4 regions of the Cellvibrio sp. QJXJ genome follow, and region 1 is predicted to be linked to each of the others. Evidence: predicted binding sites of a transcription regulator. Region 1 holds the regulator's gene; each other region holds the start of a gene.
The links. Region 1 encodes FNR, which switches genes on or off when oxygen is low (the NO sensors DNR and NnrR bind a similar motif). Its sites were predicted from a motif close to TTGATNNNNATCAA; they were not measured.

Region 1 (3,140 bases):
CACTCTTGTAGCCAGTCTTTGCGTTGCAAAATAAAGTTGCGGATATTCTTTGCCCCGCCACGATGCGCCGTTGGCAATTGTTTTTCGCGATAGGTTTCCAAGCTCTTGCGCCCATGCAGTAAAAAATCCATCCCGGTAGTTTTGCAATATTTCTGGTTGAGGTAGCTGGCAAACTTAATATTGTTTGCCGCTTCGGCCTTGGCGCGTTTACAGGTTTCGTCGCAAGCGAAGCTGAATGGTGAAAAACAAATAAGGGTGATGATCAAAAATATCTTCTTCATAGGGTTCGCCATTATTAAAGTTATTGGAAAGCTAAACAGCAGATACGTGATATAAATCACTTTTTAAGAAACGTCAAGTATTGTAAATAAAATAGCCCTTACTAATTACTTATAGATCTAAGCCTAGGCCAACCCGCAAAAAATACAAATAATTACCCCTTAGCCTCACTATCAGGGGCGATGCTTAATTCAGAAGGTCAAGAGATGGTTGGCTCGGGAGAAACAGAATAGGCGTGGGGAAAATCAGATGATGGGCATGCAAGATCGCACCAGTAGTGATAAACCACTGGTGCGATTGAAACATTAACCGAAGAAACCCATCGGGCTTTTGGTGATGGCGACACTGATGATGTAAGCGAATACTACGAGTGCGTCAATCCATAGAATTTTTTGCACCAGGGGTTTGCTAACTTTAAAGGCACCTACACCCAGAATAATAAAAACAACCAAACCAATAATTTTTGCCATCAACCATGGCTGTTCACCTGGTTTCATGCCCAAATGTACCGCGAGCACAATACCCGAGACCAACATAATGGTGTTGATAATGTGGGGGGCAATTTTTAGCAGTTTTTTATGCAACATGGATGAATTCATAAATAACAAAACACCACGCACTAAAAAAATGAGCAGTGAAAGTACAACAAAAGTTAAATGCAAATGTTTAAGGGCTAAATACACGGTGGTTTCCTTTTTTGTTTATGTGAAAATTATTGAAATTGTCGGTAATAAACTCAGGTGTCCGGGCTGAGCGCTTTACCTACCAGTGCGAGCATGCTGTCACTCAGTGGTAATTTCAGTGCGGCGTCATGGCCCTTGGCTGACATTTTGTTCCAGGTCTTGCGGATAATATCAATCAGTTTTACTTCATCGTGTTTGCTGGCAAAGTCTTCTAAATAAAATTCAATAAACACCAGGCAAATCACATCTTCCAGTGTTTGTACTTCTTCATCGCGCTTTAAACTGCGTTTAAGCAGCAAGTCTTTTACGCGAGAGATGATTCTTTCGTCGTAACCCTGTGCGGCCATAATTTCACCGGCGATATCGCCGTGCATTTGCGCTAAATCCAGACGCCACTTTTTATAGCCGCTACGATCCATTGGGTAGTCAGAGCGCGGAATCTTCCAGCGACAAATATGCTGGCTGCGTGTCGCGAGCTGTAACGCTTCGGATGCATCGGGGCAAAAACGTGACAGCTGTGCACTCATACGTTGGGCATAAATCCATTCTTTGGCAACGGTTTTGCCTTCTACTATTTCGCTATTTGGGTCTTGCAGGTTGGCGGCATCAAATGCGGCGAGGGTGTCTTGCAAACGCTGGTTGCTGATCATTGTAGGTGCTCGTGGTTTATTGCAGGTGCTTGCAGTGGTTAGCAGTGGCCATCGCCATTGGCGATATTGCGCAGCAACTCCATGTTAGTGATGAGGACTTCTTTTTTATCCACAGAAATCACCTCCTGTTTTTGCAAGCGAGTAAAAATACGGCTGACTGTTTCAATGGTCAGGCCCAAATAATTGCCAATATCGGTGCGCGACATAGGTAAGCGGAAGGCATTGGCCGATAGCTGGCGGCGGCTATTGCGGCTGGAAATACTCAGCAGTAGGGCGGCAATGCGCTCTTCGGCGCTGCTTTTGCTCAGCAGGGTAATAATTTGCTGATCCTGGGTAATTTCGCGGCTCATCAATTGAAAAAAGTGACGTTGCAGATTAGGGATTTGCAAGCTCAATTCTTCCATGCGATTAAACGGAATTTCGCACACCGATGCGGTTTCTAATGCGATTACTGAATTGGTGTAGCGATTGTCGGCAATACCATCCATGCCGACTACCTCGCCGGGCAAATAAAACCCGGTGACTTGTTCTTCACCGTTATCACTCAGGGTCAGTGCTTTTACTGCACCCGAACGAATGGCATACACCGAGTGAAAGTGGTCATTAGCGCGATAGAGATAATCGCCTTTTTGTAGCGGTTTACCGCGTTGGATAATACCGTTCAAGCGGTCGATATCCTCAATGTGCAGGCTGATAGGCAGGCAAATAGTATTTAAACGGCAATTGCCGCAGCTGACGCGCTTATCGTGAGGGCAGCTTGAATCCTGGGTTTTTACAATGTTCTGATTAGCTGTCATGGGTCCACCACCTCGAATATAAGACTATGGCAGGAAAACTCCGCGCCAACAGTATGATGAGTGATTGTTGCAGCTTTAACGGGGGCGGTAAATAGTTGATTTAGCTCAAATGTCTGGATAAATTTAATCCTGCGGGAGACGTTGTTGAGTCGTGCTGCTTTATAACCAAAAAGCCATATTCTTTGTTAAAACCCCCTCTTTACTTGCAGTGGGCCGGATAATATATTTATTCCGCTGGCCAGTTAGCAGCATTATTTATGGTAAGTCACATCGTTGTACTAGCAGTGAATCTCTTAGCACCTCGTTTTGTTTTTCATAAGTAAGATCTGAATCCGCCAGCACAATCCCACTTGGGGTATTCATTTTTATTTAAAGAAACATCGAGGTTTATTATGGCTAGAAGCACTGGTACCGTTAAATGGTTCAACGAGTCTAAAGGTTTTGGTTTTATCGCGAGCGAGGCCGGCCAGGACGTATTTGTTCACTACAGCGCAATCAGCGGTTCAGGTTTTAAAACCCTGGCTGAAGGCCAGCGTGTAGAGTTCGACGTAAAACCCGGTCAAAAAGGCCCGCAAGCCGAGAATGTCATTGGTTTGTAATTCGTCGCGCCTGCACATTTGAGCGACCAGTAATAGGAAGCCGCCCGGTGTAATCCCGGGCGGCTTTTTTGTTTTTGATGGGATTATTTTGGATGGGGATAGTAGTGTGGTGGATGTGGGTTAACTCGCCAC
Region 2 (3,140 bases), 580 kb from region 1:
AGAGTTCTTGGATTGATCGCCATTAACACCGGTTGCATTACTATCTTCACTGATTGCGCCAACCACCATGGTATTGCCATCGGTAGACAGGGCAATGCTCACACCAAAGGCGTCGTTTTGTTCCGCATTGGATGCTTTAACATGGGACTCTTCCTTCCAGCCATTCTCGCCTAAACGGAAGGTATAGATCGCACCTGAGGCTGAGCCACCGCGATAGCTGCTACCGGCGGAAGAGCTGCTTGAAGTAGTGCTGCTGCTTGAACTGCTGGTGCTGCTGGTAGATGAGCTGCTGGAGGGGTAAAACTCCAAACACGCCAGTGATGACATACTGCTTGAAGCGTTAAAGTTGAAAACGCCGCTTCTACTGATGAAGTCCTCAGACGTGCCAACCGCAAGGGTTTTACCATCACCGGAAAGTGCTAGCGATTCTCCAAAACGTAGCGCAACCGCTGATTGGGCAAAGGCGTGAAGTGTAGAGAAAATCGGTTTTACATAAGCATCTTGTGTCCAGGTGCCTGCGCTGCGGGTAAAGATGTAGACCGCGCCAACATCAAGAGTTCTTGCTGCCAGCAAATTACCAGTACCGCCTGAGGAAGCGGCAGAGCTGATGACCTGTTCATAATTGTCCTGATTACAGTTGACGCCATAAGATGGGCTGTCTTCCAATAAGGCCGATACTGCCAAGGTATTGCCGTCGTCAGACAATGCCACACGGTAACCAAAACGATCATTCGGCAGCACGCGAAGGCCATTTAAATTAGGCTGCTCGGTATTGGACGCTTTGAGGTAGGCCTGCTGTACCCAAAGCCCATCCTCTTTCACAAACACATAAACTGCACCGGCATTTACTATTTCGTTGTTGGTTTGATCACCATTAATACCAACCGCTTTACTGTCCTCTGCAGGCGCGCCAATCGCCATGGTCATGCCATCGCTTGAGAGGGTAATACTCCAACCGAACCAGTCAAATGAGCCGGTATTGGAGGCTTTGAAATAGCCGATGGCTTTGATCATTTCGGTGGCGGTAAATGTCATGTCCGAGCGCTGGCTGCAGTCGTCCGCAACACAGGCATCCACCCAATAACGGGTATTTACCCAGTCGTGAATGTGTACGCCAATTTCATCGCTGGCACTGGTGGTGGTGATGTTGTCAGCTAACAGCACTGCGCCGTTTTCAGCGTCTTGTTTGTAAAGTTTGTAGTGGGTTGCACCTTCTACCGCGCTCCACTGAAAAGTGAGTACTTTGGGGCTTTGTGCTTCCACTTTTACGCTGGGCCAAATGCCTGAGCCATTGGCGGGTACGGAGGCACTGCTAAAGCTGCTGCGCAGTGATGAGCTGCTGCTAATAGAAGAGCTGCTGGCTGATGATTTGTTGTCGCTTCCGCCGCCACAGGCAGTGAGCAAAAATGAACCGGCTGCGAGAGAGAGCAGCAAGGTGGTGCGCTGTAATAGCGGGGATAAACGATCAATATTCATTCAGCGTGTTCCTGAGGTTTAAAACTGGTCGGTGATTCTGTGTGTCGCGGCGCTTGGTGTCAATCAAATCGCCCGCATTTAGGCTTGGCTGCTTAATAAATAGAAGCCGCATAGAGACCGTGAAAACAGGCAATTGGTTCAGTGATTTTATGCGGTGTTAAATCTAACGAACTTGGGTGGGGTGAGTTGTTAGCAATTGTGCGAGTGAATGGCGCCCTGTGAGTGTGCGGGCGCCATGTAGCGGGAGGGCAGGTTAAAGCGTTTTCAGGTATTCAACCAGTGCCAAACGCTGTGCATGGTTGATAGGGTTTAGCTGGCGCATTTTGGGTTTGCCTTGTGCATCCTTCAATGGGCGCCCCTGTGCATCCAGAATAAATACCGGCGTCACGCCAGCGGCATATTCATGACCTTTATTGGAGTTGCTAGGCAGGCTGGTATCAAACACAAACAAGTCGGGGTATTGCGCCGGGTCACGCCCTACCATACCTACTTTTACTGGGTCCAGTTCGCGCACCCCTATCGTAAATTTGTTGGGGCGACAGGTTTTGCCACTGATGATTTCAGCATCACTGCAGCTGGGCATAAACAGTTCATACAAGCTGGGCACTGAGCCGTTGTGTAAATAAGGTGCTGTAGCCCAAATGCCATTGAGCGGGCGCGCTTTGTAAGCAGCGAGTGTGGCGGGGTTGTTTTTGTTGACGATTTCAAAGTCCAGATGCCGCTCGGTTTTTTTAATCGGGTTATCGCCGATGGAAGTCACCAAGTCATAGAGTTTCTCCGCCCAGCGGCGGATAAACGTTTTATCGTGATCCGGCTCCAGCAAAACTCCCTCAACTGCTGCACTCAGGGCAGGTAAGACCGGTGTATTGGCGCTAAAACGCGGCGAGCGAGGGTCGAGTGGTTTGATTCTATCGCGCTCAAAATAACCGCTTTTGCCGGTGTAGTTGAGTGCATTCATCGCCATGTATGGATCAGTACCGATGGTTTGCAGGCTGGCAAATTGAGATATCACACGTCGTTTGGGGTCGGTGCGGTCAATGGCTTCATGACAGGTGTGGCACTGGTATTCAATAAATATCTCCCTGCCTTGCTCGGCCAAATGCTGGTTAATGGCAGGCAATACATTTTGCTCGGCCAATTGTTGCCAGCTGGGCGACCACAGACTTTCAAGGTGACGCTCCATACGTGTCAGGTTGCGCACTACTACTGAGGAGCGGTAGCCCAGATCACCTGGCTTTTTATCCAGATCAAACTGTGCAAAGACACCGAGTGCTTCACCCGTATTGCGACCCAATGGCCCTGCTAATTCGTTATCGCCCACACCGTTCCACTGCACAAAGTCGTGCTGTGGGGTATCCCATAAATAGGGGTAGCTCACTGGTGCACTGGCGGGATTGAAGTTGGGTTCTTTGGGGGTGAGGTGGGCGAGAATACGGTTGTAAATGCGCCCAAAGGCATCGAGGCGCCCGTAACCATAAGCGACGCTTTGATTGCCGTGGCGCGGCTCATTGATCTGGTTGTAATGGGCGATTTGCGCGGCGACCTCGCTCAGCTCCACACGAAAGGCTTCTTGATCGGCGGGATATCGTGCTTTTAATACGTTTTTCGCAAGCCGCTCAAATTTGGCTGGCTCGTCGAGGCTGGTATTCAGCGCGGCAGACAAA
Region 3 (3,140 bases), 740 kb from region 1:
CCGGGTAAAATTTCCTGCGCAATATTCGGCCCCGCCTGCATATTGTTGGAGACTTGGGTCCAATAAAAACGAATCACGCCATCTTTTAATTTGCGGCTTTGATGCACTGCCGAGAAGCCTACTTTTTCGGGGATGGTGCCTTCGGGCAGCTTCCAGATTTTTTCGGTAATCGCGCGATGTTTGGGGTCAGTGACTAACAAATCCGCGGGTAAGCGATGGGAAAAAGTACCCACTTCCCGCGCCGAGCCGCAGGCCGATGGCTGACCGGTAAGCGAGAAAGGGCTGTTGCCCGGTTCGGCAATTTTGCCGGTGAGCAAATGCAGGTTGTACACCATGTTATTGGCCCATACACCGCGCGTATGCTGATTAAAACCCATGGTCCACAGCGACATGACTTTGATTTTCGGGTCAGCGTAAATCTCTGCCAAACGTAGCAAGTGATCTTTGCCCACACCGGTTTCTTTGGCGGTGTGTTCAAGAGTGTAGGGTTTTACGTAGTCGGCAAAATCGTCAAAAGTAATATCGCTCCAGGTATTGGCTTTGTCGGCACCTTTGGCGCTTTTTTGGCGTTCGTCTTCCGGGCGCAGGCCGTAGCCAATATCGTCTTGCCCTTTGGCAAAACGAGTGTGATTTTTCACAAATTCCTGATTCACCTTGCCGCTTTGAATAATGTGATTGGCGATGTAATTCAGAATAATTAAATCGGTTTGCGGTTTAAAAATCAGCGGCACATCGGCCAATTCAAAACTGCGTGTTTCATAGGGCGATAACACTGCGACTTGCACATGGGGGAAGGACATGCGCCGGTCGGTGATGCGGCTCCACAAAATCGGGTGCATCTCCGCCATGTTGGAACCCCAAAGCACAAAAGCATCGGCGGCTTCAAAATCGTCGTAGCAGCCCATGGGTTCGTCCATGCCAAAGGTGCGCATAAAACCGGCCACGGCGGACGCCATACAGTGGCGTGCATTCGGGTCAAGGTTGTTGGTGCGCAAGCCAGCTTTCATCAATTTGCTCGCGGCATAGGCTTCCCAAATAGTCCATTGGCCGGAGCCAAACATGGCCACACTTTCGGGGCCGTGATCGCGCAGGGCGGTTTTGGCTTTGTCGGCCATAATCGCAAAGGCTTGTGCCCAAGTGATGGGCGTGAACTCGCCATTTTTATCGTACTCGCCGTTCGTCATGCGCAGCATGGGCTGTTGCAAACGGTCGCTGCCGTACATGATTTTGGAAAGGAAATAACCCTTCGCACAATTCAAGCCGCGGTTCACTTCGGCTTTTACATCACCGTGGGTGGCGACCACGTGGTTGTCTTTGGTGGCCACCATCACTCCGCAGCCAGTGCCGCAAAAACGGCAAGGCGCTTTGTTCCATTTAAGGTTGGTGAGTTCGCGGTTGGTAATTAAATTACTCGCGCTGGCGGGCAGCGGTAAACCAATCGCGGCGGCGGCAACCGCAGCGGCGTTGGCTTTAGCAAATAAGCGGCGGGTGATGTTCATCAAAGCTGGTCCTCGGCGGCTAATTCATCCAGGTCAATTTGTTCGTGATACACCAATGCGGCGTTGAGCACACCGGCTTGCGCACGCAGTTCATCGAGTAAGTGCAAAATTTGCTGCTCGTTATTGCTCTCAGTCACCAGCACTAATTTGCCTTGTTCATTTTCGGCGTGAATTTCCATTTGTTGCATGTCAGTTAACCAGACTTTAAGCGACGCCATTTTTTCGGGGCGCACGTGGGCAATAAAACTGGCGATATGCAAGTGTGTGGGCGGTGCGTTGAGCACCTCGGTGGCAATTAGCGAACTCTGCATAACCACTCCTGTGTGATTTTTAGCGGCAATACAACATCAACCCGCACCCGGTGGCCCGGCGATAAGTTGATAAAACCAAATAGAAAACCCCATCGCACTGACAAGTGCCACGGTCAATATAGGGAAGAGGAAAACGATGATAAAAATGAATAAGCGCCATTCGCGTTTTTTTTGTTTTTGTTGTTGATTGCGTTGGGCGTCTTCGGCGCTACTTTCTGCGCGCTCTTCAGCGATGGGCAGGTCCTGCATTGGCTTTCTCCAAGGGTTATTACTAACTCCGAGCTTCAGCCTAGTTGTATTTGAGCAGAGTGCAACAAAATGGCGCGTACTACTTGATGTAAATCAACTTTTGGAGGGTTTTAAAAACTAAATGAAATTAAACGTTGTTTTTAAGCAGTTTCTTTTTTTAATTTTTTTGTTTTTTTAAAGCACCTTAGTTAAATAACGCTCAATCGCACGATTCGCAGCCGCCAGTCCAAAACTGGCGGTGACCATCATGCTGGAGCCAAAACCGCCAGCACAATCCAGCTTCACGCCGTCGGCCAGCGCTTGTTTATCCATACACACCGAGCCGTCGGGTTTGGGGTAAATCATCTGTTCGGTGGAATACACTGCATCCACGCGAAATTTGCGATTTTTATCGCGCGCAAAATTGTGGTGGCGATACAACTGCGTGCGTACTTTGCCGAGCATGGGGTCGCTAATACTGCGGCCCAAATCATCCACCGTGACCGCTTGCGGGCTGCGTTTGCCGCCCGAGGAACCAATGGTAATCAGGCGCACTTTAATCGCCAAACAATAAGCCACCAGCCGCGCTTTTAAATGCGCGGCATCAATCGCATCAATCACCACATGGTGGTGTTTGCCAATCAGCGCTTTCATGTTGTGATCGTCGATAAAATCTTCCACCGAATGAATAATTAATTCGGGGTTGATATCGCGCAGGCGCTCGCTAATCACCTGATTTTTGGATTGCCCGATGGTGGATTGCAGCGCGTGGGATTGGCGGTTGGTATTGGTGATACACACCTCGTCCATCTCGATCAGTGTCAGTTCGCCCACACCGGAGCGCGCGAGGGCTTCCGCCACCCAGGTACCCACACCACCCAAACCGATCACTGCAAAATGCGCGTTCGTCAGTGCGGGCAGGGCGGCTTGGCCGTAAAGTCGGCCCAGGCCGCCAAAACGCTGCAGGTATTCGGGGGTGAGAGGTCTGTTCATAAATAACTCTGGGGCAAATGTATCCAGTGGCGGCGCGCAGGTTGCGAGGCGGCTTTTTAACGGAGATGACCGGCGAATACAAGCACTGCCCGTGAAATCCGCTGCCCTC
Region 4 (3,140 bases), 620 kb from region 1:
AATTTAACCCAGTGTTTTGCACCGCAAAAAATTATTTTAGGCGGTGGGGTGATGGATAAAAAATTACTTTTTCCGCTGGTGCGCAGTAAGTTTCTGGAATTAATTAACGGCTACGCGCCGGAATCGATTTTAACGCGGATGGATCAATACATACTGCCTACTGGCCTTGATGGTAAAGCGGGGATTGTGGGGGCGATTGATTTGGCGTTAATGGAGTTAGGCACTGCACAAGTGTCGCACTCGCTTTAGTTTTTAGTTCTTGTTTTTTTGCTCGTCTAGCTTGTCGTGGCAGATTCGTCTGCCTTTTGTGCCCGATGCGGTAATCGCACCGGGCTTTTTTATTTTGGCTAGAGAGATATTTCTAAATAATTTTAGAATAGCGAATCTGTGCTGAATCCTGTTTGGCTTTTTGCAGATATTCATCAAACACCATACACACCCGACGAATTAATATACGTCCTTTATTGTGTACGCTAATGCCTTTCGCATCGATATTGAGCAACCCATCTTCTTGCATGGGTTTTAATTGCGCCAGTTCGTTTGCAAAATAATGGGTAGCCTCTATATCAAACACTTGCTGTAATTCGGCAAAGTCCAATTTGCAGTGACAAATGAGGCGATTAATCACAAAGCGGCGCAGCAGGTCTTCATCGTTCAGGGTGAAACCTTTATTGATGGGTAATAAACCCATGTCCATTTTTTGTTGGTAAGCATTTAATTCCTTCGCGTTTTGCACGTAGACATTGTCGATCATGCTGATAGAGGAAACGCCTACCGCCAATAAATCGCAATCGCCGTGGGTGGAGTAGCCTTGAAAATTGCGTTGCAGTTTTCCAGCGTCTTGCGCGCGCGCCAATTCGTCATCCGGTTTGGCGAAATGATCCATGCCTATGTAGCGATAGCCAGCTGCTTCCAGCGTTTGAATCGCGAACTGCAGCATTTCCAGTTTGGCGCTGGCGGAGGGTAAATCCTGCTCGTTAATTAATTGCTGGCTTTTAAACAGATGCGGCATGTGCGCGTAGTTAAATAGCGATAAGCGATCCGGGTTCAGGTCGATCACCTTATTTAAGGTATCGCGCAAACTGTTAATGGTTTGTAGCGGCAAACCGTAAATTAAATCCATGCTGATGGATTTATATTGCTGTGCGCGCAATGCCTGGGTGAGTTCACTCACTTGTCCCACGGTGTTGTAGCGATTAACGGCATTTTGTACGCGCTCATCAAAATCCTGCACACCCATGCTAACGCGATTAAAACCCAGCTCACGCAAATGCCCCATGGTTTTTGTGCTCACGCGGCCGGGGTGAATTTCCACCGAAAATTCTCCGCTATCGTCATCGGCCAAGGTAAATAAGCGGCGCGTGGCGTGCATCAATAGCGACATTTCGTCATCGCTGATAAAAGTCGGTGTGCCGCCCCCCCAGTGTAATTGTTTAACGGTTTTGTCCGTGTTAAATAAATCCGCATAGAGCGCAAGTTCTTGAATCATGCGCTGCAAATAGGGCAGGGCGCGGCTTTTATTGTTAGTCACAATTTTGTTGCAGCCGCAGTAGTAACAGAGGCTATCGCAGAAGGGGATGTGAAAATACAGCGAGAGCGGGCGGCCAGCTTTATTGCTACGGCCGATGGCATTGCGCAGCGACGTTTCGCTGAAGGCTTCTTGGAATTGCGGTGCAGTAGGGTAGGAGGTATAGCGCGGCCCGGCCAGATCGTAACGCTGTAGCAATTGTTTATCCCAATCCAGCGGTTGAATAAAGAGTGACATTGGCAATTTTCCCGATGAGTTTTGCCCATGGTAAAAACTTGTGCTGTGCAGTGACTTGATATGGATCAAGCCTATAATGCGGGCTATCTGAATAATTGCGCCGATTTTTACTGGCGTGCGCGCCTTTTCTTTTTATTGACGATTTACCCATGACCAATTCTCTCGATACTGTTTACGCTACCGACCTCGATTTGCTCTATGACGAGATCGCCGATGCCTTGGCCGGGCCGGGTTATATAGTGTTGCAAAACCCGCTGCCGGACGATTTATGCAACGGCTTATTGTTGAATTTGCAGCGGCAAGACACGGCGTTAAACCCCGCTGGTGTGGGGCGGCAGGGCGATTACCAGCGCAATAACACCATTCGTGGCGACGCAATCCAATGGTTGGAGCCAGGTGTTCCCGCTGTCACTGAATTTTTATGCTGGATGGATAAACTGCGTGAAGCTCTGAACCAGCGTTTGTTTCTCGGTTTGTTTGATTACGAAAGCCACTACGCGGTTTATGAGCCAGGCGCGTTTTACCAAAAGCACCGCGATGCATTTCGCGGTAAACCCGGACGCAAGTTGTCCAGCGTGCTGTATTTGAATCCTGAGTGGGATAAAACCCAGGGCGGTGAATTGGTGCTCTATGGTGAGGCGGGTGAGAATGAATTGCTGCGCCTTGCACCAGAATATGGCAGGCTGGTGTTGTTCTTGAGTGAAGATTTTCCGCATGAAGTGCTGCCGGCCACCGCCCGGCGCCAGAGTATTGCGGGTTGGTTTCGGATTAAACCCCTGTGAAGCCCGCTTGACCCAAATTGCGTATGCGTTGGCAGCTTTATTGCAACGGTTGGATGTAGCCTGCTGAAATTCTCCGGGGACGGGAGAAACGGACATCAGGGAGGAGACTTCGGCGGGCGCTATAACAATGCTAAAAGCGCATACTCTAGAGAGCGAGGCCGCGATGTTAAAGGAAGTCACTATGAGTGAAATGAAAATAGATTGGCAGAATTATCACTCTGGCCATTTCTATGATGAACTGATTCGCGCGCCCGGCCAAGCCCGTCCGGAAACCCGTCACCTCGCCCAGTATCTCGCCTCGCTCAGTGGTGCAGAATTACAAGAGCGAAAGTTGTCGGCCGAACTCGCTATTAAAACCATGGGCATTTCATTTACCGTTTACAGCGATGCAGGCAACATCGACCGCGAATGGCCCTTTGATATTATTCCGCGCATTATTCCGCAACGTGAATGGCAAAAAACCGAACGCGGATTAATCCAGCGTTTAACTGCACTTAATTTATTTATTAACGACATCTACAACGATCAAAAAATTATTAAAGATCGTGTTGTGCCCGCTTATCTCTTTGAAGATTCGGTCAATTTCCGCAAAG

Region 2: a site for FNR is predicted at 1,530-1,543, ahead of NNX04_RS20020 (FG-GAP repeat protein). Genes of this name have one in related genera too.
Region 3: a site for FNR is predicted at 2,143-2,156, ahead of NNX04_RS19345 (periplasmic nitrate reductase, NapE protein). Genes of this name have one in related genera too.
Region 4: a site for FNR is predicted at 1,821-1,834, ahead of hemN (oxygen-independent coproporphyrinogen III oxidase). Genes of this name have one in related genera too.

Annotation. Positions count from the first base shown of each region.
Region 1 is NZ_CP101662.1:377,468-380,607, forward strand. It holds gene NNX04_RS01685 (hypothetical protein) at 1-281, opposite strand, end outside; gene NNX04_RS01690 (SirB2 family protein) at 585-962, opposite strand; gene NNX04_RS01695 (DUF4202 domain-containing protein) at 1,016-1,612, opposite strand; gene fnr (fumarate/nitrate reduction transcriptional regulator Fnr) at 1,651-2,409, opposite strand; gene NNX04_RS01705 (cold-shock protein) at 2,802-3,008, shown strand; gene NNX04_RS01710 (GGDEF domain-containing protein) at 3,129-3,140, opposite strand, start outside.
Region 2 is NZ_CP101662.1:4,625,379-4,628,518, forward strand. It holds gene NNX04_RS20020 (FG-GAP repeat protein) at 1-1,476, opposite strand, end outside; gene NNX04_RS20025 (di-heme-cytochrome C peroxidase) at 1,730-3,140, opposite strand, start outside.
Region 3 is NZ_CP101662.1:4,463,430-4,466,569, forward strand. It holds gene napA (nitrate reductase catalytic subunit NapA) at 1-1,499, opposite strand, end outside; gene NNX04_RS19340 (chaperone NapD) at 1,499-1,810, opposite strand; gene NNX04_RS19345 (periplasmic nitrate reductase, NapE protein) at 1,847-2,059, opposite strand; gene NNX04_RS19350 (tRNA threonylcarbamoyladenosine dehydratase) at 2,234-3,031, opposite strand.
Region 4 is NZ_CP101662.1:4,590,011-4,593,150, forward strand. It holds gene NNX04_RS19895 (ROK family protein) at 1-249, shown strand, start outside; gene hemN (oxygen-independent coproporphyrinogen III oxidase) at 362-1,765, opposite strand; gene NNX04_RS19905 (2OG-Fe(II) oxygenase) at 1,915-2,547, shown strand; gene NNX04_RS19910 (circularly permuted type 2 ATP-grasp protein) at 2,738-3,140, shown strand, end outside.